Regions from separate parts of the Aeromonas sp. FDAARGOS 1416 genome, predicted to be linked through region 1. Evidence: predicted binding sites of a transcription regulator. Region 1 holds the regulator's gene; each other region holds the start of a gene.
The links. Region 1 encodes MetJ, which represses methionine synthesis genes. Its sites were predicted from a motif close to AGANNTCTAGANNTCT; they were not measured.
Positions count from the first base shown of each region.

Region 2: metN (methionine ABC transporter ATP-binding protein MetN) is a predicted target of MetJ. The motif match lies at 2,533-2,548, and genes of this name have one in related genera.
Region 3: metA (homoserine O-succinyltransferase) is a predicted target of MetJ. The motif match lies at 1,407-1,422, and genes of this name have one in related genera.

Region 1 covers NZ_CP077301.1:4,255,686-4,265,457, forward strand. The annotation lists one part of gene I6L46_RS19400 (IS3 family transposase) at 1-805, shown strand, start outside; gene I6L46_RS19405 (inorganic triphosphatase) at 866-1,834, opposite strand; gene I6L46_RS19410 (TIGR00153 family protein) at 2,004-2,684, shown strand; gene I6L46_RS19415 (inorganic phosphate transporter) at 2,710-3,975, shown strand; gene I6L46_RS19420 (bifunctional aspartate kinase/homoserine dehydrogenase II) at 4,068-6,524, opposite strand; gene metB (cystathionine gamma-synthase) at 6,524-7,696, opposite strand; gene metJ (met regulon transcriptional regulator MetJ) at 7,917-8,240, shown strand; gene I6L46_RS19435 (AraC family transcriptional regulator) at 8,282-9,016, shown strand; gene I6L46_RS19440 (tRNA-binding protein) at 9,089-9,427, shown strand; gene I6L46_RS19445 (aromatic amino acid transport family protein) at 9,498-9,772, opposite strand, start outside.
Region 2 covers NZ_CP077301.1:49,121-58,892, forward strand. The annotation lists gene metQ (methionine ABC transporter substrate-binding lipoprotein MetQ) at 1-695, opposite strand, end outside; gene I6L46_RS00215 (methionine ABC transporter permease) at 721-1,374, opposite strand; gene metN (methionine ABC transporter ATP-binding protein MetN) at 1,355-2,398, opposite strand; gene I6L46_RS00225 (hypothetical protein) at 2,904-3,359, shown strand; gene ppgK (polyphosphate--glucose phosphotransferase) at 3,464-4,204, opposite strand; gene queG (tRNA epoxyqueuosine(34) reductase QueG) at 4,316-5,470, opposite strand; gene I6L46_RS00240 (NAD(P)H-hydrate dehydratase) at 5,531-7,042, shown strand; gene tsaE (tRNA (adenosine(37)-N6)-threonylcarbamoyltransferase complex ATPase subunit type 1 TsaE) at 7,053-7,526, shown strand; gene I6L46_RS00250 (N-acetylmuramoyl-L-alanine amidase) at 7,550-9,238, shown strand; gene I6L46_RS00255 (hypothetical protein) at 9,255-9,434, shown strand; gene mutL (DNA mismatch repair endonuclease MutL) at 9,438-9,772, shown strand, end outside.
Region 3 covers NZ_CP077301.1:3,201,989-3,211,760, reverse strand. The annotation lists gene I6L46_RS14415 (CinA family nicotinamide mononucleotide deamidase-related protein) at 1-12, opposite strand, end outside; gene I6L46_RS14410 (DUF3391 domain-containing protein) at 66-1,304, opposite strand; gene metA (homoserine O-succinyltransferase) at 1,449-2,396, shown strand; gene I6L46_RS14400 (cyclin-dependent kinase inhibitor 3 family protein) at 2,397-2,915, opposite strand; gene I6L46_RS14395 (Lrp/AsnC family transcriptional regulator) at 3,059-3,529, shown strand; gene I6L46_RS14390 (LTA synthase family protein) at 3,621-5,585, opposite strand; gene I6L46_RS14385 (DUF2442 domain-containing protein) at 5,845-6,102, shown strand; gene I6L46_RS14380 (hypothetical protein) at 6,099-6,359, opposite strand; gene I6L46_RS14375 (TonB-dependent copper receptor) at 6,348-8,315, shown strand; gene I6L46_RS14370 (alpha-amylase family protein) at 8,425-9,772, shown strand, end outside.

The DNA.
Region 1 (9,772 bases):
CCTGTTTCTGGGGATAAGCCGGCAGGCTTACTACAAGCGCAATCGGGTCGCCGACGAGCGCCATGCCCAAGGATTGCAGGTGGTGCGCTTTGTGCGTCAGGTTAGACTGCGACAACCTCGGGTCGGTACCCGCAAGCTGCATTATCTGCTGCTGGGTCAGGATGATGGCGGGCTCAAAGTCGGGCGTGACAGGCTGTTTCGGATATTGGCCGAGCACCGCTTGCTGGTGCTGCCCAGACGGGCGTATCACAAGACCACCCACAGTTTTCACCGTTTCTACCGTCATCCCAACTTGCTCAAGGCGGGGCCAGAGCAGGTCACGCCGGTGGCCCCGGAGCAGGTCTGGGTCGCAGATATCACCTATCTGCCAGCCAGGAGCGGGCCGCTGTACCTGAGCCTGGTGACGGATGCGTACTCACGCAAGATAGTGGGCCATCACGTGCACGAAGGAATGCATGCCGAATCGGTGGCAATGGCGTTCAAGAAAGCGCTGAAGCAACGACGTGGCGGCGGTGAACTCATCCATCACTCGGACCGCGGCGTGCAGTATTGCTCGGGACTGTATCAATCATTACATGAACGGTACGGGGTGAAATGCTCGATGACGGATGGGTATGACTGTTACCAGAATGCGTTGGCGGAGCGGGTGAACGGGATTTTGAAAGGAGAGTTATTGCTGCAAAGCCCGCAGGATTTGACGCAAGCGCGGGAAATGGTGCGTGAAGCAGTGGATATTTACAACGCGGAGCGGCCGCATCATGCGTTGAAATACAGAACCCCCGATGCGGTGCATAGGGGGTTCTGAGTAGAGAAATGCTAGTTGAAAATGTGTAAACCTATTTCAGGACTAGACATATCGCCCTACTCAGGCTGCGTGATGCAGCCATGCGGCGATGGCCAGCTGCAACTCGACATACGCCGGATAGAGGAAGAGATCGGCCAGTTCGGCAGGCCACTCGTTTTGCTCGCCCGACTGGGCTTGCAGATCGGCTTGCAGGTTGGTCAATGCTGGCAGCCAAGGTGCGGGTTGTGGCAGCGCGGCCGCACTGCGGGCGACCAGATCGATCCCCTGGCACAGGGCCGCGAGTGCCTGCTGTTGAGCATCTTCATCCTGCGGATGCTCCAGCCAGAGCTGCTCGTGATGCTGCCAGTGACGCAGCCCTTCGCTTACCCCCGTTATGCCATCCATACCTTCATGTTCGACCTGCGCCTGCAGAGCCAGCGGTTTGCCGAGCCCGGCCAGTCGGTAGCCGCGCTGGGCCTTGGATTGGGCGCCAAGGCGCAGCCCGCCGATCCTGGCAAGGCGCCGGGCCAGTGCAAACAGCGCCGCGGTAGCGCCTGATTTGAGCTCCAGTTCCAGCTCGTTGATGGTGGTGTTGCCCTGACTGCCGACTATCTCTCCCTGATCCCAGGCCAGCTCAATCTCGGTCCCCTCGAAGACGATCAGCCAGTGGCGGCGCAGGAAGTCGGTGCGAAACTGGGCGACCAGCTGCTGCTGAATGTGGTCACGCTCGGTCAGGGTCGGCCAAATTTCATCGGGAAAGGCCGAGAGGGTCGGCAGATCGCCGCTGACAGGGGCGTTGTACTCGGGTCTGGCGTGCAGGCCGCCCACCACCTGGCCGCGGCATTTGATGGTCTGTTCGGCGAAGGCGTCGCAGCGGCGAATGCGCAGCCCCATCTCCAGTTGGCGCAGAGCCAAGGTCGGCGTATCGAAATAGACGTTGCCGAGCTGCTGTTGTGATGATTCTTTACTCTCAAGAGAATTCAGCAGGTTGGATAACTCGGGTTGAATATCGCGGGCGACAAAAAACTTTATCTCGATCTCAGTTTGCATAGTCATTCCGGGCTGGCAGGCAACTTTGGGGGGCAGGATTCGGGTCGCGGGGATATAATGCCCGCGAGACGACTAGATTAATTCGCGGTTTAATTGAGGGCGCAGTTCGGTTACCATGCGCGCCTCATAAAATCGTATCGAGTGTTTTTTCACCGACACAGGTTTGGCCATGCCAGTAAATACTATTTTGGGGCTTTTTGCCAAGTCCCCCATCAAGCCGCTGCAGAAGCATATCGTCAAGGTTCACCAGTGCTCCCAGCAGTTGGTTCCCTTCTTTGACGCCGTTGCCGAAGACCGTTGGGAAGATGCCGAGAAGATCCGGCAGCAGATCGCCCAGCTGGAAAAAGAGGCAGATACCCTCAAGCGTGAAATCCGTCTGAAACTGCCTCGCGGCCTGTTCCTGCCGGTTGCACGTACCGACCTGCTGGAGCTGTTGACCCAGCAAGACAAGATTGCCAACCGTGCCAAGGATATCTCCGGCCGCATGCTTGGTCGTCGCATGGAGTTCCCCGCCGAAATGCGGACGGATTTCATGGCTTACCTCAAACGTTGTATTGATGCGACCGCTCAGGCCGAGAAAGCGATCGGGGAGCTCGACGAGCTGCTCGAGACCGGCTTCAAAGGACGGGAAGTGGAAATGGTTGCCGAGATGATCCACCAGCTGGATCTGATCGAGGACGATACAGACACCATGCAGATCGGACTGCGCCAACAGCTGCAAGCGGTTGAGCACAATTACAATCCGATCGATGTGATGTTCCTTTACAAGATCCTCGAATGGGTAGGTGACCTGGCAGATCAGGCCGAGCGCGTAGGCGCCCGTCTGGAACTGATGCTGGCTCGTTCGTAATCGACTGACTGGGTAAACACTATTAATGGACATTATCGCGAATTACGGCACCACTCTGGTGCTCGTGGCGGCCTTGTTCGGCTTTTTGATGGCTTGGGGCATTGGCGCGAATGACGTGGCCAACGCCATGGGGACATCGGTCGGCACCAAATCCCTGACCATTCGTCAGGCGATCATCATTGCCATGATCTTCGAATTTGCCGGTGCCTATCTGGCCGGTGGCGAAGTGACGGCCACCATCCGTAACGGCATCATCGACAGCAATGCGTTTGTCGATAGCCCGGACCTGCTGGTGCTCGGCATGATCGCCTCCCTGCTGGCGGCGGGCGCCTGGTTGATCCTCGCCTCCTACTTCGGCTGGCCTGTTTCCACCACTCACTCCATCATCGGCGCCATCGTCGGTTTTGCGGTGGTGAGCATTGGCCCGGAAGCGGTGCAGTGGAGCAAGTTTGGCGGCATCGTCGGCTCCTGGGTCATCACCCCGGCCATCTCAGGTGTCATCGCCTACTTCATGTTCATCAGCGTGCAGAAGCTTATCTTCAACACCGATGATCCCCTGAACAACGCCAAGCGCTATGTGCCGTTCTACATGTTCCTGACTGCGCTGGTGATCTGTCTGGTGACCATCAAGAAGGGGCTGACCCACGTCGGTCTGCACCTGAGCGATGGCGAGGGCATTCTGCTCTCCATCGCCATCTCCATCGCAGTGGCGTTTGCCGGCTGGATCTACATTCGCGGTCAGAAGTACAACCCGCAGGATGACAGCAAGATGCACTTCGCCAACGTGGAGAAGGTGTTCGGCATCCTGATGGTGATCACCGCCTGTGCCATGGCCTTTGCCCACGGCTCCAACGATGTGGCCAACGCCATCGGCCCGCTCTCTGCGGTGGCCTCTATCGTGGCTTCCGGTGGCGAGATTTCCAGTCAGGCTGCCATTGCCTGGTGGATCCTGCCCCTTGGCGGTATCGGTATCGTAATAGGTCTGGCGACCATGGGCGAGAAGGTGATGGCGACGGTCGGTACCGGCATCACTCACCTGACCCCGAGCCGTGGTTTTGCTGCCCAGCTGGCGACTGCCGCGACCGTAGTGATTGCCTCCGGTACCGGTCTGCCCATCTCCACCACCCAGACCCTGGTCGGTGCTGTGATGGGTGTCGGTCTGGCGCGCGGCATTGCGGCGCTGAATCTGGGGGTACTGCGCAACATCGTGGTCTCCTGGATCATCACCCTGCCTGCCGGTGCCATTCTGGCTATCGCCATCTTCTACGTGCTGCAGGCCTGCTTCTCCTAATCGAAGCGGCATTCAGCAAAAAGCCCGAGTCATCGACTCGGGCTTTTTTATTGTGCGCGGGAGAGAGGTGCTGCTCCCGTTGCATATCAGCCTTAGAGGCTGGCGCAGATTTGCCACAGATCGTACTGGATAGCGGCGGCGGTCACTTCCCGGCCTGCCCCCGGCCCCTGGATCACCAGCGGGTTGGTGCGGTAGCTGTCGCTCTCGATGGCGAAGATGTTGTCGCACGGCAAGAGGTTGGCAAACGGGTGGTGGGGCTCCAGCGCCTCCAGTCCGACCCGCGCCTTGCCGTCATGCTCGAAGCGGGCGACGTAGCGCAGTACCTTGCCGAGGCGCTTGGCCCCTTCGAAGGCGGTCTGGATCGGGCCATCCAGCTCTTTCAGTCTGTCCATGAACTGATCGGCGGTCACCTTGCGCAGCGTGACGGGCACCAGATTCTCCAGCTCGATATCGGCGGAGTCGAGCTCGAAGCCTGCTTCCCGCGCCAGAATAAGCAGCTTGCGCCGCACATCCTGACCGGAGAGATCCTCGCGGGGATCCGGTTCGGTCAGGCCGTGCTGCCACGCCTCGTCCACCAGCTCGGAGAAGGGGCGGGAGCCGTCATACTGCTGGAACAGCCAAGAGAGGGTGCCTGAGAAGATGCCGGAGACCCCCTGAATGCGGTCGCCGCTCTGGCGCAGCATCTGGATGCTGGACTGGATCGGCAGCCCGGCGCCCACGGTGGCGTTGTAGCGCCACTGCACCTGATGGTCGCGACAGGTCTGCTTGATGCGCTGGTAGAACTCGCTGTCGGCGGCACCGGCAAACTTGTTGGCGGCGATGATGTGAATGCCGAGCTGGGCAAAATCCGGGTAGTAGCGGCTCACCGTTTCACTGGCGGTCATGTCCAGCGCAATCAGCGCATCGAAGCCGTGCTGCTCAAGCTGGGAGAGCAACTCCTGCCAGATCAGCGGTTTGGGGTTGAAGTTGTCCTGTACCTTGAGGGGGTTGAGCCCCTCTTCATCGAGCAGGCCCCCTTCCGAGCTGAACACCCCGTAGAGGGTGAGCGCCAGATTGAGTTCATGTTCCAGCCGCGCCTTTTCGCGGGCGTAGAGGCTCAGCCAGTGGCCGCCGATATTGCCCTTACCGAACACCACCAGCCCGACCCGGGTCGGGCGGCTGAACAGGGCGCTGTGGAGGGCGATGAGCAGCGGCTCCAGCACTACCTGACGCAGCACGGCCACCAGACTCAGGCCATCTCGGGCTACCTGGACGAACTCCAGCGGTTGATCTGCCAGCAGCTGATAGAAGCGGTGACACTGCTCCGCGTTGTCGGTGACACCGGCGCCGACCAGCGCCACCAGACTGAACCCCTCTTTCTGGATGAGGCCGGTGAAGCTCCCTTGCAGCTGGAAGTCGCGCAGCAGCTCGAAGGCGCCCTGTGCTACCTCAAGGGTGTAGGCGAGACGCAGGATCCGGCGATCCGGCTGGCGCTGCAGGGTGAGCGGGTTGAGGCGGTGGCGGGCCAGATGGGCCTCGATGGTGGCCACAGTCTGCTCGTAGTTGGTTTGCGGCAGTACCTTCAGCTCGATGAGGGCGATCTGATCCACCGAGGAGACGATGCGGGCGCCGCCGGAGCGGGGGGCGCGGCGCAGGATATGGGTGCAGCCCTCGTCCGGGTTGTAGCTGCAGCGTAGGGTGAGGCGCTGGCGGCTGTCGGCCACAGGTTGCAGAGTGCGCGAATGCAATACCGAAGAACCAAGACGGGCCAGCTCGTTGGCTTCGGCGAGGCTCAGGCGCTCCAGTAGGCGAGCCTCCTTCACCCGGCGCGGGTCGGCGCTATAGACCCCGGCCACATCGCTCCAGATGGTGGTGGATTCGCCGTCTGCCAGCAGCGCCAACAGGCTGGCGCTGTAGTCGGATCCGTTGCGACCGAGCAGCAGGGATCGCCCCTCCATGTCGGCAGCGATAAAGCCGGTTACCACGATGCGACCGGCATGTTCGGCCAGCCGCGCCTTGAGCAGCTCGCTGGAGAGGGCGGTATCCACCTTGACCAGAGCGCCATCCTCGGCGCGCAGGAAGCTGCGGGCATCGAGCCAGATAGCCTTGTCGCCTCGGCTGGTGAGCAGGGCCGCCAGCAGGCGCGCCGACCACACTTCGCCAAAGGCGAGCAGGCCGTTGCGGGCGAAGCGGTCAAACTGCCCTTCCAGCGTTTTGGCGATCAGCTGCATGTCGTCGGCCAGTTGCTTGCTCAGATCGAGCTGCAGTTCACCCTCCAGCAAGCCGTCGATCAGGCTCTGCTGATAGGCCTGCAGGGCAGAGATGGCTTCACCGGCGGCTTCGTCCCCCGCTTCGGCCAGCTCCACCAGCTGGATCAGTCGGTTGGTGGTCTTGCCAGCGGCGGAGACTACGATCAGCTCGTCGCCACCCATCTGTTGTTCAACGATGCTGGCGACCCGGCGATAACAGACCGGATCCGCCAGACTGCTGCCACCGAATTTGTGGACGTGACGTCGCTTCAATCCTGCTTCTGCTGCCACCGCGATCTCTCCTTGTTGCTGCTGTTCCATTACTTCGCTACCTGTTCTGCCTGCTGCGCCTGTTCAAAAGCCTGAGCCAGATCGGCCACCAGGTCTTCACCGTGTTCAATACCGACCGACAACCGCAGCAGCTGGGCGCTGATTCCTGCTGCCTGCTGCGCCGCCGGGGTCATGGCCCTGTGGGTCATGCTGGCCGGATGGGCCACCAGACTCTCCACCCCGCCGAGGGACTCGGCCACCGAGAAGAGGGTGAGGGCCGCGAGGAAGGCGCGAATGCCTGCCTCGCTGCAATCGAGTTCAAAACTTAGCATGGCGCCGAAGCCGGACTGTTGACGGCGCGCAATGTCGTGGCCCGGATGGCTCGGCAGGCTGGGGTGATAGATGCGTTTCACCAGCGGCTGCTGTTGCAGGAAGGCGAGGATGCGGTCGGTGTTCTCCTGATGGGTGCGCAATCTGGGGGCCAGAGTGCGCAGGCCGCGCAGGGTGAGGTAGGAGTCGAACGCCCCGGAGGTGAGCCCCAGACAGTTGGCCCACCACACCAGCGACTCGGCCAGTGCTGCCTCCTTGGCAATCGCCACTCCGCCCACCACGTCTGAGTGACCGTTGATGTACTTGGTGGTGGAGTGCACCACCACGTCGGCACCGAGGGCCAGCGGTTGTTGCAGCAGGGGGGAGAGGAAGGTGTTGTCCACCACCACCTGCGCACCCACCTCGTGGGCGGCGCTGGCAATGGCGCTGATATCCACCACCCGCAGCAGCGGGTTGGAGGGGGTCTCGACCCATACCAGCGCAGGCTTTTGCGTCAGCGCGGCGGCCAGAGCGGCCTCGTCACCCTGATCGACAAACTGCACCCGGTAGTGGCCCTTGGCCGCCAGATACTCGAACAGGCGCCAGGTGCCGCCGTAGCAGTCGTGAGGGGCAATCAGCAGATCCCCAGCCTTGAGCAGTGCCGTGGTGACCAGATGGACGGCGCCCATGCCGGTGCCGGTGACCACGGCGCCAGCGCCCCCTTCCAGCGCCGCCAGCGCGTCTGCCAGATTGGTGCGGGTCGGATTGCCGGATCGGGCATAATCGTATTGACGGGGCTCGCCAAAGTCGGCAAAGGTGTAGTTGCTGGAGAGGTAGATAGGCGGCACCACGGCACCGTGTTGCTGGTCTGTCTCAATCCCGGTGCGAACCGCCAGGGTGGCCTTGTGGGTCATGTTTCTCTCCTTGATCTCTCTGGACGGTGGCCGCTCTTCCTGCCACGCTGCTTTTGCCACACGCAATCGTGCCAATGCTGGCATCATGATGAACCACACTACGCCAGCTTAAAAAAGCCGTCAACACTTCCAGACGTCTAAATGGCTTTGCTGTTGGATTGCCATTAATTTCCTTAAGGGTTAAAATCCGCGCTCACGGCTAAATGAGAACAGGTGAGTCATGGGAACAGAGTGGAACGGCGACTACGTCAGCCCCTACGCGGAACACGGTAAGAAGAGCGAACAGGTCAAGAAGATTACCGTCTCGATCCCGCTCAAGGTGTTGAAAGTGTTGACCGATGAGCGCACCCGCCGTCAGGTGAACAACCTGCGTCATGCGACCAACAGCGAGCTGCTCTGTGAAGCCTTCCTGCACGCTTTCACCGGCCAGCCGCTCCCTTGCGACGAAGACTTGCGCAAGGATCAACCGGACAGTGTCCCGGCCGAAGCGCGCGCCATCATGGAAGCGCTGGGCAAAGAGATCGAAGATTTCGACAAGGAATAACCCCCAATGACGCGGCCCTGGCCGCGTCATTGCTATCTGCCATGTCCCGCTTCAGCCTGCGCCACTATCACCACCACTTCTGCAGCCATAGCCACGACTTTGCCCAGCTGGTGATCCCCCTCGACGGCCCCCTCGAGATCGAGGTGCAGGGCCGGGGGCGCAGGCTTGCCCCCGGTTCTGCCTGCATCATCGCTCCCGGCGAGCGGCACGACTACGCCGCCGATCCCGCGCTTTCGTTTCTGGTGCAGGAGAGCGACTGGCTACCCGGCGATCTGGCGGCTCACCCCTTTATCGAGCTGGATGAGCCCCAGCGCCACTACCTCGCTTTTCTGCACCGCATGGTGGCCGAAGGGCGGCAGGTGGCGGGCATGGCGCAGGTGTGGCTCTCCCTGCTGGCGGAAGGGCAGGGGATGCAGAGCACTGCCACCCCGCGTCTTGCCGCTCGCATCCTCAAGGTGCAGCGCCATATCGATGCCAATCTCGCCGCCCCGCTGACCAATCAGCAACTCGCCGCCATCGCCTGCCTTGGCCAGAGCCAGTTCAAGCTCGCCTTTCGCCAACAACTGGGGGTAAGCGTCTCCCACTACATTCGCAGTCGGCGCATGGCACTGGCGCGAACCCTGCTTGCCGGTACGCAACTGCCCGTTGGGGAGATTGCCAGCCGCTGCGGCTACCAGAATCAGGGGGCCTTCGGCGAGCGCTTCCTGGCCGAGACCGGGCTCACTCCGTCCCTCTGGCGCCAGCAAAACGGCCACCTGCCGCAACGAAACGGCTGATCGCCGAAGACAGCCTTCTCTCTTTGGGCCATGCTGCGGGTCATGCAAGGTGCACGATAAACAGGAGCCGAAATGGAGACGATTAGCTGGCAGGATTTCGAGATGGTGGAGCTGAGGGTGGGTACCCTGGTGCGGGTCGAGCCGTTCCCCGAGGCGCGCAAACCGGCCTACAAGGTGTGGGCGGATTTTGGCCCTGAACTGGGGATTCGCAAGAGCAGCGCCCAGATCACCGCACTCTACCAGCCAGAGCAGCTGGTGGGCCGCCAGATCATCGCCGTAGTCAACTTCCCGACCAAGCAGATCGGCCCGTTTCAGTCGGAGTTTCTGCTGACCGGTTTCTATCGGCCGGATGGCGCTGTAGTGATGGCTATCCCCGAGCAAGCGGTGGAGAACGGCGCCAGGCTGGGCTGAGCTCACACCCGAACAGAGAGAAGAGAGGCGACCCAAGGTCGCCTCTCTTTTTGTTTTCTGCTGCGAGTCGTTACTTCAACAGGCTGAAGATCAGCGCCGATACCGCCAGCGAACCGGTCAGCAGGATAAAGCCGTTGGTCCAGCCGTGACGGAAGCGGGCCAGCGCCTCCACCTTGTAGATTGCAATCACCGGCATGATAAACAGGATCATGGCGATGACCGGGCCGGAGAGGGTCTCCATCAGCCCCAGAATGCCCGGGTTGATGACGGCGGCCCCCCAGATAGAGAAGAACATCAGGGCGATACCGACTTTGTCCGCCTTGGCCAGCGGCAGGCCGGTAGGCT
Region 2 (9,772 bases), 310 kb from region 1:
TTGTTGTCGCGGGCGACGATCAGGTTGACGTACGGGGACTCTTTGTCTTCAACAAACAGGCCGTTCTCGGTCGGGGTCAGACCAATCTGGCCGGCGAAGGTGTTGTTGATGATGGCCAGATCCACATCTTCCAGCGAACGCGGCAGTTGGGCTGCTTCCAGCTCCACAATCTTGAAGTTACGCGGGTTGCTGGCGATATCCAGCACGGTCGCTTCCAGACCGGCACCATCCTTCAGGGTGATCAGGCCCTGTTTGGCCAGCAGGATCAGGGAGCGGCCCAGATTGGTCGGATCGTTCGGTACCGCGATCTGGGCGCCATCTTGCAGCTCGCTCAGCGCCTTGATCTTCTTGGAGTAACCGGCAATCGGGTAGACGAAGGTGTTGCCAACCGGCACCAGCTTGAAGCCGCGATCACGCACCTGCGCATCCAGATAGGGTTTGTGCTGGAAGGCGTTGACGTCGATGCTCCCATCGTTCAGCGCCACGTTCGGGGTGACGTAGTCGGAGAAGTTGACCACCTCGACTGTCAGACCGTATTTCTCTTTGGCTACCTTGGCAGCCACTTCAACCAGTTCGGTCTCGGGGCCGGCAATAGCGCCCACTTTCAGAACCTTGCTCTCTTCTTTTTGACCGCAACCGGCCAGAACCAGACCAGCCAGCAGGGCAGCCGCAACGGATTTGATGCCAAATTTCATAAAACCTCCTGTCAGAAATCGACGATTAACGATGATCACATTTGTTGACCAGGCGCTCACCCGCGCTCTGGATAAGTTGAACCAGTACTACCAGGATAACCACGGTCACCAGCATGACGGTCGGGTCAAAGCGCTGATAACCATAACGAATACCCACATCCCCCAGACCGCCGCCACCGATGGCCCCGGCCATGGCCGAGTAGTTCACCAGAGTGACGAGGGTAATGGTGACACTGTTGAGGATGCCGGGCAGAGCCTCGGGCAGCAGCACCTTGGTGATAATTTGCAGCGGCTTGGCGCCCATCGCCTTGGCCGCTTCCAGCAGGCCGTCCGGCACCTCCATCAGGGCCCCTTCCACCAGACGGGCAATGAAAGGGATGCAACCGACGGTCAGCGGCACGATGGCGGCGATGGTGCCGATACTGGTGCCGACAATCAGCCGGGTTAGCGGAATGATGGCGACCAGCAGGATGATAAAGGGCACCGAGCGACCCACGTTGACCACCATACCCAGAGTACGGTTGAGCAAGGGGTTGGCCAGGATCTGGCCCGCCTTGGTCACGTGCAGTGCCACGCCGAGCGGCAGACCCAGCAGGCAGCCGAACAGAGCGGAGGCAAACACCATGATCAGGGTGTCGCCCAGGGCCGTGATGAGCAGATTAATCATGGCTTCGGACATAACCCATTACCTCCAGCTGAATGTGGTTGTCGATGAGAAACTGCTGGGTCGCCTCGCACTGGGCTTCATCCCCGAACAGCTCGGCCAGCAGGAAACCGAATTTGACGCCACCTGCGTATTCGATGTCTGCGCTCAATATGCTGATGTCGATGTTGAAACGGCGGCTCGCCTCGGAGATCAGCGGCGTATCAACCGTGCTGCCGGTAAAGCCGAGTTTCACCAGCGGGTAGCTGCCCGGCACCCGCTCGCTGCTCATCCGATCCTGATACTCCTGCGGTACCTCCAGATGGATGGTGGAGTGGATGAAGTCACGAGCCAGCTGGGTCTTGGCATTGCTGAAGAACCAGGCCACTTCGCCCTGCTCGATCAGACGGCCGTCGCTGATGATGGCCACTTCGTCACAGATCCCCTTCACCACATCCATCTCGTGGGTGATGAGCAGGATGGTGAGCCCCAGCTTGACGTTGATCTCCTTGAGCAGGGTCAGGATCGAGCGGGTGGTCTGCGGGTCGAGAGCAGAGGTTGCCTCGTCACAAAGCAGTACCTTGGGGGCCGGTGCCAGTGCGCGGGCAATGGCGACGCGCTGCTTCTGACCGCCGGAAAGCTCGGACGGATAGGCCTGGGCACGGGCTTCCAGCCCGACCAGCGCCAGCAGCTCGGCAACCCGTTGCTGGATCTTCTCTTTGCTCCAGCCTGCCAGCTCCAGCGGAAAGGCGATGTTGGCAAACACGGTGCGGGAGGCAAGCAGGTTGAAGTGCTGGAAAATCATCCCGATCTGGCGGCGAGCCTGGGTCAGATCCCGTTCGCTCAGGGCGACCAGATCCTGGCCATCAACGATGACTTGACCCTCTGTCGGGCGCTCCAGCAGGTTGACACAACGAATGAGGGTACTCTTGCCGGCACCGGAGGCACCGATCACCCCGAAAATTTTGCCTTGGGGTACATGCAGACTCACATCACGCAGGGCGTGCACGGCGTCACTGCCTGTACCGTAGACTTTGTTGAGACCGATCAACTTAATCATGGATTCTTCCGTGCTAACAGCCTTAAAGCACAGGGCGCTACAGGCGGGGAAATTGGGCAGAGGTTCCACTGGGTTACTCTGCCAGCATGGAGGATGATGCTAAGATGTCTGGATGGCCGTGTCAACGCATGTTTTTACGTCTAGACGTCTAAAAAAGTGATAAGGATTTCTGTCAGGCGGATAACGATCAGGATGGTATTGTTGCTCTGCCAGATCCTGTTTCGTCCCTGCGGCAGATAACCGAATTAAAGATGGTTTATACACGGTAAATGCTGGTTTTATTAGTGTGCCAGCCCGTTTCTGTTCACATCTGCTGTCGAGCTTAATGCTCCACCATCGTTACACAAATTGCTGCACAAATCGTTCCCTATTCGCGACCGGATCACCTGACCGTCACTTTGTCGGCGTCAACATTGATGCAGCGCAAGGGGGGCTCGGATAGGGATTGGGTCGGTGGCGCCGGTTTTTTATACTAATGACGTCGACAAGCATGGAGGGCAGTGCGATGAGATTCCAACAGATCAAAGAGTTGCTGCACTATCTTGAGCAGGTTCATCACCAGCTCGGACTCTGTTACGGGCGTTTGACCAGTCAGGTGGACAGCGAACGCAGCCGGATGTTGCTGGTCTATCTGCAAGGGCGTGAGGATGCGGCCAGTGCCCATCTGCACGAATATGCCGCTCAGCTGGGAGAGGCGGTCAGGGAGACCTGGCTGAACCAGAGTTTCAGCGAGGATATGCTGCCTGCCATTACCCGCTTCGAGCTGCCGGCATCAGTCCAGACTCAGGATATCGTCACTCAGGTATGCCGCTGGGAAGAGCAGCTGGTGGGCGAGCTGAGCCACCTGGCCCGGGAGTGCCCGACTCCGGCCACCACCGCCTTGCTCGAGAATCTGGCCGGGCTGGAGCAGACCCGCCTGACTCGGCTGGTGCACGGGGTGCATCGACTCGACGACATGTAGCGGGTGATAAGCACCAAACACGCAAGATGGCCGCAAAACAAAAGGGCCCGGCAGCAGTGCCGGGCCCTTTCCATTGGTATCTGCTGACTTGCAGTGAGCGTCGGTCAGCCCTGCTGCTCGGCCGCGTAGAGGGCGGCCCCGATAATGCCCGCCTGATTGAGGCTGGCCGCCGGAATAAGCGGCGCCCGGGTCTCGATGCGATCGACAAACTTATCCAGCTTGGCTGCGCTGCCGCCCCCCAGAATGAAGAGGTCGGGGGAGAAGAGAAACTCGAGGCGCGCCAGATATTTGTTGAAGCGCTTGCCCCAGCGGTTCCAGGAGAGATCTTCCCGTTTGCGCGCCGCATCGGAGCAGTAGTGCTCGGCGACCATTCCTTCCAGCATCAGATGGCCCAGCTCGGTGTTGGGCAGCAGATGGCCGTTGACGAAGATGGCTGTGCCGATGCCGGTGCCGACCGTGATGAGGATGATGACCCCCTTGCGATCCTTGCCGGCGCCAAAGCGCATCTCGGCCAGACCGGCGGCGTCAGCATCATTCAGCACATAGCAGGGCTTGCCGGTGACATCGGCAAACAGATGCTCGGCATCGGTTTCGATCCAGCTCTTGTCGATGTTGGCGGCACTCTTGGCAACCCCGTTGTGTATGGTGGCAGGAAAGCCGCAGCCTACCGGTCCTTTCCAGTCGAAGTGTTCGACCAGCGCCTTGAGGGTATGGGCGATGGCGGCCGGGGTGGCCGGTTGCGGTGTGGCAATGCGATGGCGCTCGCCAATCAATTCGCCGGTTTTGGTATCGACCAGACAGCCCTTGATCCCTGAGCCTCCAATATCCACTCCCAACATATGCATCTGTGTTGTCCTTGTTGTGTGCCGAGCAGTTTGCAGTGACCACGCTGTTATGGGCACCGCAGGTCGGCAGAGCATGAAAAAAGTGCTGCAATCCGGCAAGGGGCAGATCACTTATGCGTGATCCGACAGACCTTTTTCGATGCAGCGGATCAGCAAACGGGTCTTCTTGTTCTCTTCATCCTGACGCCGGGCAAGGGTGGCCAGCGCCCATTCGATATGTTCGGCCACCATGGGCTCGGCGGTGGTCAGCGCCAGTTGCAGGGCGGCGATTACCTCGGGAGTCGCCGGGCCATTGCCAAGGGCGACTGCCAGATTGCGACGCCAGCGTTGATAGCCGATGCGGCGGATCGGGCTCCCCTCGGTCTGTTTGAGAAAATCGCTCTCGCTCCAGCACCACAGCGCCAGCAGGGGCGGGCGGTGCAGGCTGGTGCGGGGGCTGAAGTCGGGTTCCGGGCTGGCATCGGCGTAGCGATTCCAGGGGCAGATAAGCTGGCAGTCGTCGCAGCCGTAGATGCGGTTGCCCATCAGGGGCCGGAACTCTTCCGGAATAGGACCGTCGTTCTCGATGGTGAGATAGGAGATGCAGCGGCGGCCATCTACTACATAGGGGGCGACAATGGCGCCGGTCGGGCAGATGTTGATGCAGGCGACACACTTGCCGCACTGCTCCTTCTCCACTGGCTGGTCGAGTGGCAGCGGCAGGTTGAGCAATAGCTCACCGAGAAAGAAGAAGGAGCCGGCCGATTCGTTGAGCAGCAGTGAGTGTTTGCCAACCCAGCCTAGGCCCGCCTTGGCTGCCAGTGGCCGCTCGAGGATGGGGGCGGAGTCAACGAAGGGGCGCCACTCACCCAAGGTCTCTCCAGTGCCTTGAAACAGCTCGGCGCAGCGCGCTTCGATGCGTTCACCCAGCTGTTTTAGCCGGTTGCGCAGCACCTTGTGGTAGTCGCGACCGAGAGCATAGCGGCTGATATAGCCGAGGGTCGGATCGCGCAGGGTGGCGGCAAAACCCGCCTCGAACGGCAGGTAGTTCATCCGCACCGACAACACCCGCACCGTGCCCGGCAGCAGCTCGTGGGGGCGCGCACGCATCATGCCGTGACGTGCCATGTAATCCATGCTGCCGTGATAGCCCGCATCCAGCCAGGCCTGCAATCTCGGCTCTTCGATACGCAGATCGGTGTCGGTGATGCCCGCCTGGTCAAATCCTAGCTCCCGTGCCCAGAGCTTGATATCGTGGGCCAGCTGGTGGAAGTCAGGTGCGCTCATGCGGCTTGGCCTGGCCGGTGTTTGCTGGCGTGGGTCGATTGATAAGAGGCGGGAGCCGTCATGGTAGAGATCATCAGGGGCGCGTTGGGCACAAAAGAGGGGGGCAGTTTACCACAGGGGCTGTGGCAGACTGAACAGATCCGCACACTGGAGCGCAACTGGGCCACGCGTGAGGGGCAACCTCTCTATGCCCTGATGGAGCGAGCCGGTGCCGCGCTGCGCACCTATGCCACCCTGCATTGGCCCGACAGCCGCTGCTGGTGGATTTTCGTCGGCCCCGGCAATAACGGCGGTGATGGCTATGTGCTGGCCCGCCTTGCCCGCCAGATTGGCATCGAGGTGGTGGTGATTGCCGCCAGGGCACCCGACCAGCTGAAGGGGGATGCCAGACGGGCTGCCGATGAGTGGCTGGCAGCCGGTGGTCGGGTCTGGCTGGCCGAGCAGTTTGATGGGGCCCAGCACTCCGCCCCGGAGCTGGTGGTTGATGCCCTGTTTGGCACCGGCGTCAACACGCCCCTCTCGCCACTACTGACAAAGATCGTCGCAACAATCAATGGCTTGGCTGTGCCCGTGCTGGCGGTGGATCTCCCCTCCGGCCTCAACGGCGATACCGGCCGTGCCATGGGGGCCGTGGTGCAGGCCACTCGCACCCTCACCTTTATCGGTATCAAGCAGGGGATGCTCACCGGCGACGGGGTGGATTGCGTCGGCCAGCTCGACTGTGATCCCCTTGGCGTGACGCCTGATGACACTATGCTGCCCGCCGCCTGGCGTATCGATTATCCGCAGCTGAGCACGCAGCTGACCCCGCGCCCGCGTGCTTCCCACAAGGGCTCTTATGGCAAGGTGCTGCTGGTGGGGGGCAATCGCGGCATGCAGGGGGCCATCGTGCTGGCTGCCCGCGCCTGCCTGCGGGCGGGGGCCGGGCTGGTGAGGGTGTGTCAGCATCCAGAACATCCGCCGGTCAGCCTCTACCAACCCGAGCTGATGAGCCTCACCACCGCTGATGACGAGGGGTGGGCGTCGGTGCGGGTCATTGGCCCCGGGCTCGGTCAGGATGAGTGGGGAAGAGCGCAAATCGCTCGTAATCTTACCGATCGGCTGCCACTGGTTTTGGACGCCGATGGATTGAATTGGCTGGCGCAATCTCCCCGCCATCAGGATAATTGGGTGCTCACGCCCCATCCCGGCGAAGCGGCGAGACTGCTGGGATGCTCCATTGCCGAGATTGAAACCGACCGGTTTGCCGCCGTGCAGGCACTGCAGCGGCGTTATGGCGGTGTGGTGCTGCTAAAAGGGGCGGGAACACTTATTTATGACGGCGAGCGGGTCGCTCTCTGTTGTGAAGGCAATCCCGGCATGGCAAGTGGCGGCATGGGCGATCTGTTATCTGGTATAATCGCCGCCCTTTTGGCCCAGGGCTGGTCTGTCACCATGGCAAGCTGGCTGGGCGCCGTGATCCACGGTGAGGCTGCAGATCTGGCCGCCGCTGACGGCGAGCGGGGCATGCTGGCGTCAGATCTGCTGCCGCTGATCCGCAAACTGGTTAATCCCGACACCATTACAAGTTAAAAAGAAGAACATGGCAAAACAGTTGATGATGACACTGCCGGACGAGGCAGCAACCGTGGCACTGGGCGGCCGTCTGGCACATGCCTGCCAGCAGGCGACTACAGTGTTTTTGCATGGCACGCTTGGCGCCGGTAAAACCACCCTGACCCGCGGCTGGGTGCAGGGCCTTGGCCATCAGGGCAAGGTAAAAAGCCCGACTTACACCCTGGTCGAACCCTATGAGCTCGATGGCTGGCAGGTCTACCATTTTGATCTCTATCGCCTGGCTGATCCGGAAGAGCTGGAATTCATGGGCATTCGGGACTATTTTGCCGCCAACACACTCTGTCTGGTGGAGTGGTCCGAGAAGGGCGAGGGCTGGTTACCGGCTCCCGACCTGGAAATTACCCTCACTTATGTAGGCGAGCAGCGCGAGGTTCTGATAGAGGCTCGTACTGCTATTGGCGAAGCCATTCTGGAACGGTTGTCATCTACGTGCGCTTGATCCTTGTTATTGCTCTCTCTTTGATGGCGTTACCCTCCTGGGCGAATCAGCTCAAGAGCGTACGAATCTGGCCATCACCGGATAACACCCGGGTGGTGCTCGATATGAGCAGCGCCCCCAATTACAACTACTTCACCCTCACCGGTCCGGATCGGCTGGTGATCGATCTGAAAGGGGCGAGCAACGCCGCCAATCTGGCCCGGATCGAGAACAACAGCGAACTGGTGCGCAAGATCCGCCAGAGCACACCGCTGGAGAAGGGCGGTCTGCGACTGGTGATGGATCTCAGCTCCGCCATCAAGCCGGTGGTCTTTCCGTTGGCACCAGCCGGGCCCTATGGTCACCGTCTGGTCATCGACCTGCCTTATGAAGAGAAGCGCTCGGCGGCTGCGGTGCAATCCACGCCTGTCGGTGGCAAGGGCAAGGGGGTGGTGATTGCCATCGACCCGGGCCACGGCGGGGAAGACCCGGGCTCCATCGGCCCGCGTCGTACCTACGAGAAGCGGGTCACGCTGGCGGTCTCCCAGAAGCTGGCGGCACTGATCGACCGCGAGCCGGGGATGCGCGCCGTGATGACCCGTCGTGGCGACTACTTCGTCGACCTCAACAAGCGCTCCGAGATCGCCCGCAAGGCCAAGGCGGATCTGCTGGTCTCTATCCATGCAGACAGTTTTCATAACTCCACCCCGCGCGGCGCCTCGGTCTGGGTCCTCTCGACCAACCGTGCCAACCGCGAGATGGGCAGCTGGCTGGAGAAGCAGGAGAAGCAGGGCGAGCTGCTGGGCGGTGTCGGCAAGGTGTTGGCGGAATCTGATCCCAATCCCTATCTGGCGCAGACCTTCCTCGACCTCTCCATGGACAAGTCCCGTGCCGAAGGGTATGACGTCAGCCGCCAGATCCTGCGCTCCATGGGCAAGGTTGCCCGACTGCACAAGAAGGCGCCGGAGCATGCCAGTCTGGCGGTGCTGAAAGCGCCGGATATTCCATCCGTGCTGGTGGAGACCGGTTTTATCTCCAACCATGCGGAAGAGAAGCTGCTGGCCACCGCCAGCTATCAGGACCAGCTGGCCCGCGCCATCTTCGAGGGGATCCGCAACTACTACCGCGCCCACCCGACCAAGGGGGCCATGCTGACCGGCAAGGGGCAGGTGAGCCAACCTGCCACTACTAGCCCTGCACCGGTATCCCGGCAGCCGGTGAGCCAGCCCAGGCAGGCACAGTCGCAGCCGGTAGTGACCAACAAGATGCCCGCTACTGCCCGCGACAGCGGCACGGCGAGTGGCTCGGGCGCCGGGGTGATCAAGCCTTACTCGGCGGCAGCGCAGGAGAGCGGTGCACCGGTCAGCAGTGTGGGGGACTATGACAAATCGCGGATGCTCCGCCATGTGGTCAAACGGGGCGAGAGCCTCTCTCGCCTTGCCGAGAAGCATGGGGTGAGTCAGTCCACTTTGGTGGAGATCAACCAGCTGCGCAGCCGGGATATTCAGATTGGTCAAACAATCTATATTCCCCAGCAAGGGCAGAGCCGCGCTGCCGCCCCCGTTCGCAGTGACGACAAGTCGCAGATGATCCGCCATGTGGTCAAGCGGGGCGAGAGTCTCTCCCGCCTTGCCGAGAAACATGGGGTGAGTCAGGCTCGGCTGGTAGAGATCAACAAGCTCAAGTCGCGGAATATTCAGGTAGGGCAGGTGCTCTACATTCCGCAAAACTGACGCGCGGGAGCGGGTGATGCCGCTCCCGCTGTTAGCGAATACCATCAGCAAGATTGAAATTCAGGAGTCAGCGATGCCGATCCGTATATTACCCCCTATCCTTGCCAACCAGATTCCGGTTGGTGGAGAGGTGGTAGAGCGGCCCTCCTGGAGCCTTAAGAGACTGACCATCCGCAAGATAGAAATTCAGGAGTAAATGATGCCGATCCGTATTTTGCCACCCATTCTGGCCAACCAGATTGCAGCCGGAGAGGTGGTGGAGCGGCCCTCTTCTGTGGTGAAAGAGCTGGTGGAGAACAGCCTGGATGCGGGGGCTGACCGGGTCGAGATCGACATCGACAGGGGGGGCACCAAGCTGATCCGTATCCGTGACAACGGCTGTGGCGTCGCCAAAGACGAGCTGGTACTGGCGTTGTCGCGTCATGCGACCTCCAAGGTGGCCACGCTGGACGATCTGGAAGGGATCAACAGCCTCGGTTTTCGTGGCGAGGCGCTCGCTTCCATCAGCTCGGTCTCCCGTCTCACCTTCACCTC
Region 3 (9,772 bases), 1.1 Mb from region 1:
CTCGATACGCATGGCAGGCTCCTTGGATTAAACGGGTGGCAACGGTTGGCCTTGGGCCAACACAATCAGGCTTTGTTGTGCTCGAAGTAGTAGCTGATCCGGGTACGCGGATTGAGGTACTCGAACACGGCGGGTGGCAGCCGTTTGGGGTGGATCACCTTGGCGATCGACAGTTCGGCTTGCTGCAGGTCGATGATGGCGGCTTCCTGACGGGGAATGCGCGGATCGTAGACCAGCACCGAGGGGTAGAGCAGGCGGGAAGCGTTGACCGACATCACCAGCCCCACCTGACCGTTGGAGAGTTGCACCACGCTGCCGGGGGGATAGATCCCCATCAACCGGATCAGCATGCTGAGGTACTCCGGATTGAACTGCGCCTTGCGCTGCTTATAGAGGCCGCTCAGAGCCGAGTAGGGCACCTTGGCCTGCATGTGGCAGAGGTTATCGTACTCGTTGATCAGCGACACCACCTGGGTCAGCGGATCGAGCTGGCCACCCTTGAGCCCTTCCGGCCCGCTGCCATCGAGATATTCATGGTGATGGAGCACGATCCCCTTAGCTTCGGCCGGGAAATCCTTGGCCAGATTGAGCAGATCAAGCCCGTAGCGCGGGTGCTGGGCCATCAGGTTCTGCTCCGGCTTGGTCAGCGGCTCGGTCTTGCGCAGGATCTGGCTCGGGATCTTCAATTTACCGATGTCGTGGAACAGCGCCCCCATGCCAACCTGACGGATCTCGTCGGCCGTCATGCAACACTCCTTGGCCAACAGCATGCTGAGCACGCTGACGTTGAGGGAGTGGAAGTAGAGGTTGTTGCCATCCTCGCTGTCGGAGACCAGATGGAGCACCATCTCGTCCACCGAGAGCAGTTGCTCGGTCATGGCGTTGACCAGCTCCTGCGCCTCGCCGATGGCATTGAGGGGGCGGGACTGGATCTTGCTCATCACGCTGCGCACCTGTGCCAGCGACTGCTGGAACTGCTTCTCGCACTGCTGCAGGTTGCGGCGATAGAGTTGCAACTGCTCGATGCGGCGATCTTTCTCCTGCTGCATCTGGGCCTGGCGCTGGGCGGCGTCTGCGCTCTCTTGTTGCTGAGGCTGTACCTGATTGAGGGGCTTGGGCGGAACGTCGCTCTTGTCGGGAATGATGGTGACCAGTTTCAGGCCGAGACGGCGGATCAGCTCGATCTCTTCTTCACTTTTGATCTTGAAGCTGGAAAACAGGAACGGGTGTTCGCGCCACCCCAGTGGCAGGGATACATAGTTGCCGACTTGCAGTCGATCTACGGAAATCTTGATACCGGTCATTATCTTGGAAGCAGGAGACACACTGAGCCGTATGCTAGTCAAAGGCAGGGGTGAATACAAAAGGTATCTGATGACAGGGCAGGAGCTTTATTATAGGCTTCTGGATGTCCAGACATATTTACTGATGCAGTACAGGGAGTAAGCATGCCGATCAAGATCCCGGATCAGTTACCCGCCGCCGAAGTGCTGGGGCAGGAGAACATCTTCGTGATGACGGAATCCCGGGCCGTCACCCAGAACATCCGTCCTCTGCGGGTGCTCATCCTCAACCTGATGCCAAAGAAGATTGAGACCGAGATCCAGCTGATGCGGATGCTCTCCAACTCGCCGCTGCAGGTGGATGTGGATCTGCTGCGCATCGATGACAGGGAATCAAAGAACACGCCGCAGGCCCATCTGGAGAACTTCTATCACGACTTTGAGCAGGTGCGTGGCAATAACTACGACGGCATGATCATTACCGGGGCGCCGCTCGGGCTGGTGGAGTTCGAGGAGGTGGTCTACTGGCCGCGCATCGTCGAGATCATCGAGTGGTCCCATCAGCATGTTACCTCCACCCTGTTCCTCTGCTGGGCGGTGCAGGCGGCGCTGAAAGCCTTGTATGGCATGGAGAAGCAGACCCACGGCGAGAAGCTCTCCGGGGTTTACCGCCACCATCGCCTCGATGAGCACGAGCCGTTGCTGCGCGGTTTCGATGACGAGTTCGTCGCCCCCCACTCCCGTTACGCGGCGTTTGATGGCGATCTGATCCGTGCCTATACCGACTTGCAGATTTTTGCCGAGTCAGAAGAGGCGGGGGTCTATCTGGCGGCGACCAAGGATTGTCGTCAGGTGTTTGTCACCGGGCACCCGGAGTACGATGCCCTGACGCTGGACGGGGAGTATCAGCGGGATCTGGCGGCGGGGCTCGACCCGGCCATTCCGGTCAACTACTACCCGAATAACGATCCGGGCAAGACCCCGCGCGCCAGCTGGCGCAGCCATGGTCATCTGCTGTTTGCCAACTGGCTCAACTACTACGTCTATCAGCTCACCAGCTATCGGGTGGAAGATATCGGCAAGGTCTTTACCTACGATCAGGGAGGCAAGTAGTCAGTCGCCCTGCGCCAGCCGCTCGGCCAGCTGGTCGAGCCATTGGCGGTGGCAGGCCAGGGTAAACGCCTTGGGTCTGTGGGCCTTGATGGCGGCCATCGCCTCTTGCTGTGGCTGGCCGAGGGTCATCAGCAGCGCGGCGGCGACCAGACCGGTACGACCGCTGCCCCCTTTGCAGTGGATGACCAGATGTTTGCCATCCCCCAGCAGCTCGCGCAGCTGTGGCAGCGCCTGTTGCCAGGCCGCCTCGAAGTCGGTGTCGGGGGCCAGATCATCCTCGATGGGCAGATGGAACCAGCGCATCCCTTCGTGCTCGACCTGCTGGCCGAGCTGCGCCAGTTCGAGTCGGATCAACTCGGCGCTTGTCATCAGGGTCACCACCCCGTGGGCACCGGCCAACCGCAGTTGATCGAGCGCCAGGGTCAGCGGCACCTGCTGGGTGCCGGGGCAGGGGGTCAGCAGCAGCTGACCGTCGACACGGGGAACCTCAAGGCTCCAGAAGGGGTGATACGGGTGCATGGCGGATCCTCGCGTGGTGGCCGCAGGGCTGCGGCCGGTGAATGGCGCCAAGGATAGGCGGGGCAGGGGGGATGTCAATGGCCGTTGTGTTTGCCCCGGTTTACGGGCAGAGTCTAAAAAATTGAGCGGTTCAAGGAGTTAAGATGAGAAACCTGGATCAACTGGATTTAGATATCCTGGCCCATCTGTTTCGGGATGCGGGCATGACCAACAAGGATCTGGCCGCGCTGGTGGGCGTTGCCCCCTCCACCTGTCTGGAGCGGGTGCGCAAGTTGCAGCAGGATGGCGTGCTCAAGGGCGCACACTGCGAAGTGGATTATCAGGCCCTGGGTGGCCACATTCAGGCCATGGTCTCCCTGCAACTGGCCCGTCACAGCCGCCAGATCATCGATGCCTTCCGCGATGCCATTCTGGCGCTGCCCGAAGTGATCAGCCTGTTCCACATGGGCGGCAAGGATGATTTTCTGGTGCACCTCTGTGTTTCCGATACCGAGCACCTGCGCAACTTTGTCTTCGATCACTTCACCTCCCGCGAAGAGGTGGTGCACCTCGAAACCTCGCTGGTATTCGAGCACAAGTTCAGCCGCTCCCTGCCCTGCTTTCCCCAGCCATAACGGCCTGCGGGCTGACAGTATGAATAGATAGAAAAAACCGCCAGCTGGCGGTTTTTTCCATTCTGCTATCGACTGAATCAGCTCGGGCGGCTCAATTGGCGGCGGTGCGTTCATCCTTGGCCGTCTGATAGAGGCTCTTCTGATAGGCCATGCTGCCCCACAGGGCCAGACCGAGGGCATCCTCCTTCAAGGCGTCCGGCTGCGCCGCCAGGGTCAGCTTCTCGCTGGCATCATCGTAGACATAGCCCTCTGCCGCGCGCTCCGGTTGCAGGATCACCACATCCTTGCCGCGCATCAGGGCGAAGTTCTTGTCGTACTGCATGATGGCGCGCCCCGGCCAGTCGGCGGGCATGCGGGTCAGATCCTTGCCGAGCATGGGGTAGTCGGCACTGATCCCCATCAGGGAGAGCAGAGTCGGCGCCATATCGATCTGGCTGACGATGCGCGGATCCTTTCTCGGTGCAATACCGTCGCCCACGATAACCCCCGGAATATGGAAGCGGGGGATGGGCACCAGACTGGCGCCACTGACCCGGCTGTCGTGATCGGCGATGACCAGGAACAAGGTGTCTTTCCAGTATTCGGACTGTTTCGCCTTCTTGAAGAACTCGCCGATGGCGTAATCCGCATACTTGGCCGCGTTGTTGCGGGTCTGCTTGGGCTGCTCGAAGAGTTCGATGCGGTTGTCCGGGAATTCGAACGGATCGTGGTTGCTGGAGCTGAACACCAGACTGAAGAAGGGTTTGCCCTCCTTGTGCAGCGCCTTGAAGGTCTCGTCGGCCTTGGCCATCAGATCCTCGTCGGAGGCGCCCCAGGAGCCCTTGAACACCGGATTGTCGAAATCCTTCTGTTCGACGATGGTGGTGAAGCCGTTGCCGAGGAAGAAACTGCGCATGTTGTCGAAGTGACTCTCGCCGCCATAAATAAAGCTGGTGTCGTAACCCCGTTGTTTGAGCAGATCCGCGATGGTGAAGAAGTTGGTCTGGCTCTTGCCGAGTTTGACCACCGACTGTGCCGGGGTTGGCGTGAAGCCGGTCAGTACTGCCTCGATACCACGCACCGAGCGGGTGCCGGTGGCGTAGAGCTGCTCGAAGGCCCAGCCCTGCTGCGACAGAGCATCGATGTTGGGGGTGAGCGGCAGACCGCCGAGGGAGCCGACAAACTGGGCGCCTAGGCTCTCCTGCAACAGGATCACCAGATTCTTCGGTTTACCCCGGAAGCTCGCCTGGTTGAAGGTCTGGCTGGGCAGCAGATCAGAGTTGAAATCACTGGCCGGACGGCCACTCTCCTTGCGCATGACCTCGAGCACCTTCTGAGGGGTCATCTCGCCGTAAAACTGGCCGGCATCCTCCTCGGCGCCCATCTGTTTGATGGCAAAGAAGAGGGAGTAGGCGGAGTTGACGGTGAGCGAGTTGACCAGCGGATCCTCGGCAAAGGCGACCATGGCCGGGTTCAGGGCGCGGTGGCCGAGACTGGAGCGGGCACCGAGAAAACCTATGGCCAGAATGAGCAGGGCGAAGGCCGGACGCAGATACCAGCGGGGGAAGCTGAGGCCACGTACCAGACGGCCGCTCAGCCACCAACCGCCGGCCAGCGCGGCGCCACTGAAGAGTACAGCCAGCAGCAGCTCGGCTTTGCGCCCCGCCCACAGCATGGCGAACACCTCTTTCGGATAGATGAGGTACTCCACATAGAGACGGTTGGGGCGCACGCCATACTCGGTGACAAACGAGGGGGTGGAGATCTCGAGGAACAGCATCAGCCAGAGTCCGACGGTCAGCCAGACGCGCATCAGTTGCAGCCAGCCCCGGCCGATGGCATGGGGGCCTGCCAGCAGCAGAGTGAGCATGGCGGGGACACCCCAGACCCAGCAGAGGGTCGCAAAGTCGACCCGGATCCCTTGCAGCAGCATCTCCTGCCAGCCGGCCACGGCATCCACCCGTTCCAGTTGCCAGAGACCGAGGGCGATTCGGCTGAAAGAGAGAGAGAAAAGCGCGAGCGCGCAGAAGACGGCGAAGGGCCAGAACGGGCCGAGTCGCTGTTTTAGATTTGTCATGTTTGTTCCTGAATGAGACTCTAAACGTCTGTCCACAGACGTTTTTTTAGTTGTTGTGAGGTTATGACAGATCGAATTGGTTAAGGTTGCATTCAAGTTTGTTAAAAGTCGGCATTAACACATTTATCATCTAAAAATGTGATGTCGCGCCACTAATGAGCACAGCATAATCTGCTGGGTAAAATGTGAGCCACCGCGTGTATGGATGGGGAGCTGGTGTTTATAATTGCCGCGAATTATCTCAATCGGAGCCGAAGGGATGCCGGTCTTTATCGATGTCGAGTATGTGCGGGGATGGCGCCTGTTTTTGGTGTTATCGGATGGCACCACGGGGGTGCTGGATCTGACCCCCTGGCGAACCCAGCCGCTATTTGCAAAGCTGGAGAGCGAGCGTCACTGCGCCCGGGTCTTCATCAACCGTCACCACCAGCTGGAGTGGCCTGTTGGCTGCACGCTATCCGCTCATGAGGTCTATCACCTTATCTCTCCCATCGATGAGCGGGAAGCCTTCAGCTAATCCCCATTTTTTGTGAGCCAACGCCAGATTCCTGTTACTGGAATGTTTGCCCGTTTGCCTTTCTGAGCCAACTTGGGTAAAACCTGCGCAACATTTTGCCAACTTGCCTTCGCTTCACCTGACAGAGGCTTGCCGCTTTCGCGCCGCAGGCCTTTTTTGCGGCCTGATGGCAAACCTTTCCCTTGCTGAAAGGTTTGGTCGGTTGAATGAAAATAACAAAATAAACAAATACATAAGGAAAATGTATGGCTTGTCATATGCGCACACCTCTTGCCCTGCTGGTGGGCGGGCTCGCCTGTCACGGCGCTGCCGGTCAGGAATCGGTGCAACAGCTGGATCCCATGGTGGTGGTGGCAACCCGCCCCGCCAGCACACTTGAAGTGACGCTGGATCCCAAGAAGCCCGGTTCCCCCATGCCCGCTGCCGATGGCGCCGGTTATCTGAAGAATGTCACCGGCATGAGCATGGTGCGCAAAGGGGGGCTCGGTGGCGACCCTGTACTGCGGGGGATGGGGATGTCCCGCCTCAACGTGCAGATGGATGGCGGCATGCTGGCCGGTGGGTGTGGTGGCCGAATGGACCCGCCCACGGCCTATGTGTTTCCCCAATCCTTTGACCGGATCCGGGTGCTGAAGGGGCCGCAATCCCTGGAGCAGGGTGCCACCCTGGCGGGAACCGTGCTGTTCGAGCGGGACAGGCCCGAGTTCACCGCACCGGGTCTCAAGGCCGATGCCTCGGCCCTCTTTGGCAGCTTCGGCCGCGATGACCAGATGGTCGATATGACGGCGGGCTCGACCGACGGTTATCTGCGCGGTCAGTTCACCCACTCCGACAGCGACGATTACCGCGATGGTCACGGTAACAAGGTGCGATCTTTCTATCGCCGCGAGAACGGCACTGTCCAGTTGGGCTGGACGCCGGGGGAGCACACCTGGCTGGAACTCACCGCCGAGCGCAGCAACGCCCGCGCCGCCTATGCGGATCGCACCATGGATGGCCCCATGTTTGATCGCGAATCCTTCGGGCTGAAGCTGAAGCAGGAGCAGATCACCACTCACTGGCAGCGCAGCGAGCTGACCCTGTGGGACAACTACATAGACCACATCATGGACAACTTCAGCCTGCGGCAAAACAGCGGCATGAAGATGCTCTCCAACCCGGATCGCCGCAATACCGGCGGGCGCTGGGCCAACGACATCGCTCTGCCAGCCGACTGGTTGCTGACCGCCGGGCTCGACAGCAACCGGGATCAGCACCGCAGTCGGAGTGGGGTCGACTATGCCACCAAGGATCGCCAGCGCACCCTGCGTTTCGAGCAGCAGGGCGGCTTCGCCGAACTGGGTCGTCAGCAGGGGGCTCACAGCTACAAGGGCGGTTACCGTCAGGATAGGGTCGAGACCACCCGCTATGGCGCCGGTGAACAGACCCTCTACAGTGATACCCTGAGTCTTAACAGCGGGTTTGGCCGCTACGAATATCAGTGGTCGCCCCGTTGGTCCAGCTATCTGGCCTGGGGGCAGGCAGAGCGGGCGCCGGACTACTGGGAGCGCAGCAAGGACAGTACCCCGTTCACCCTCAACCCGGAGCGCAGTCGCCAGTGGGATGCGGGGTTGGCTTTGCGCAGTCGCGAGCTGGACCTGACCCTCTCCCTCTTTAGCGCCGACATCAAGGACTACCTGCTCTACAACAGCAAGTCGAACAAGGTGCGCAATATCGATGCCCAGACCCGGGGTGGCGAGTTGGAAGGGCGCTGGCAGTTTGCCGAGCAGTGGCGTCTCGATGGTGGTCTGGCGGTGGTCTACGGCGAAAACCGCAGCGACAACAAACCGCTGGCCCAGATGCCACCGCTCGATGGCAAGCTGGCGCTGGGCTGGCAGCCGGACGAAGCGCTGAGTTTCACCCTGCTGGGGCGCGCCGTGGCGGCGCAGGATCGGGTGGATGTGGGCTCCGGCACGGTCGCCGGTCAGGATCAGGGCGAGACCCCTGGCTTCTTCACCATGAACCTGAGCGGCGCCTGGCAGTTTGCCAAAGGGTGGCAGCTTTCGGCCGGGGTGGACAACCTGTTCGACACCTTCTACTACGAGCACCTCTCCAAGTCGGTGCACGCCAGTCAGGCGGGGTTGGGCTATGAGCAGAGCGGCCGCATCCCCGAGCCGGGTCGCTCCTACTGGCTCTCGCTCAACTACCGTTTTGCCTCGGCAGGGGTGCTCTAACCAGTTGAGTCAGATAACGTTTTCAGTCACAGACACCGCTGTGTGAGCATCGCTATCATGGTGAAAAACAGGCGTATCAGACGCCTGCTCTCACAGCGGGAACATAACAATGAAACAGGGAACGTTACGCTATGGCGGCCTGCTCGGGGCCGCCCTGTTACTTGCGGCTTGCGGCGGCAGCGGTAGTTCAGGTGGGGAGAGTTCTCCCCCCGTCGTCAATCCGCCGGTCACTCACCCTCCGGTCTCCACGGCCAGTCGTGCCTGCTATGGCGACGATCAACTCGCCTGCAACCTGCGCATCTATCAGGTAATGGTGGAGTCGTTTGCCGATGGTGACGGCAGCGCCAACTACGGCGTCGGCTATGGCCCCTCCCAGCACAACGGCGATCTGCAGGGGATCATCGATAGTCTCGACCACATCAAGAGTCTCAACGTCAACGCTATCTGGCTCACCCCGGTGTTCGACTCCTGCGCGGGGCAAGGCGGCGATAACAAGCTCGATGCCACCGGCTACTTCGCCTGCGACTTTTTCACCGTGGATCCCAACTTTGGCAGCAATGCCAAGCTCAAGCAGCTGGTGGACGGGGCGCACCAGCGCGGCCTCTATGTATTCCTCGACGGGGTGTTTGGCCACGTCAACAAGGTGGGGGTGAGCAAGCCCTCGCCAGAGGGGCGTCTGCCAGCCCTCACCAGCGGCGGTGCGGGTTATCCCGGCCAGCTGGTGGATTACAGCAAGCCGGAGAGCCTCGCCTACTTCAAGGAGGTAGCCCGCTACTGGGTCGAGCAGTACGGTATCGACGGCTGGCGCCTCGATCAGGCCTATCAGCTTGGGCTGGATGATTGGCGCGCCATTCGCAGTGAGGTGGAGCAGGCCAGCGCAGCGCGCAAGGCCGCCGGTCAGCAGTGGGGCACCCTTGGTTACATGGTGGGTGAGGTGTGGAAGGGGGCTGACGACATTCGCGCCCAGGCTTACGGCAGCAGCGACAATCCGGCACTCTCCTCGGCCTTTGACTTCCCGTTGCGCTACGGCATCGTGCAGGCGCTGGCGGTGGAGGAGTCCGGCAAGGGCGGGCAGGGGGCCAGCGTGCTTGACGCCAGCTGGAACAAGGTGGAGAACTACCCGAATCACGCCATGCCGAACCTGATGCTGGGCAACCATGATCTGGTGCGTTTTGGTGATCTGCTGGAGCGTGGCAATTTCACGTCGACCGAGTACTGGCAGCGCCACAAGGCAGCCTTCAGCTTTATGGCGGCCCGCTCCGGCCCCATCACCTTCTACTATGGCGAGGAGTTTGGCGACGAGGTACCGGGCTTTGCCGCCAAGGCTGGTGGTGACTGCGCAGCGCAGGGCTTGTGCGACGACCATGTGGCCCGCAGCGATGGCAAGGTGCCCGCTGTCACCGGCTTTGTGCCAAGTAGCGAACAAGCCGAGCTGAAAGAGTGGCTGGCCCAGCTAC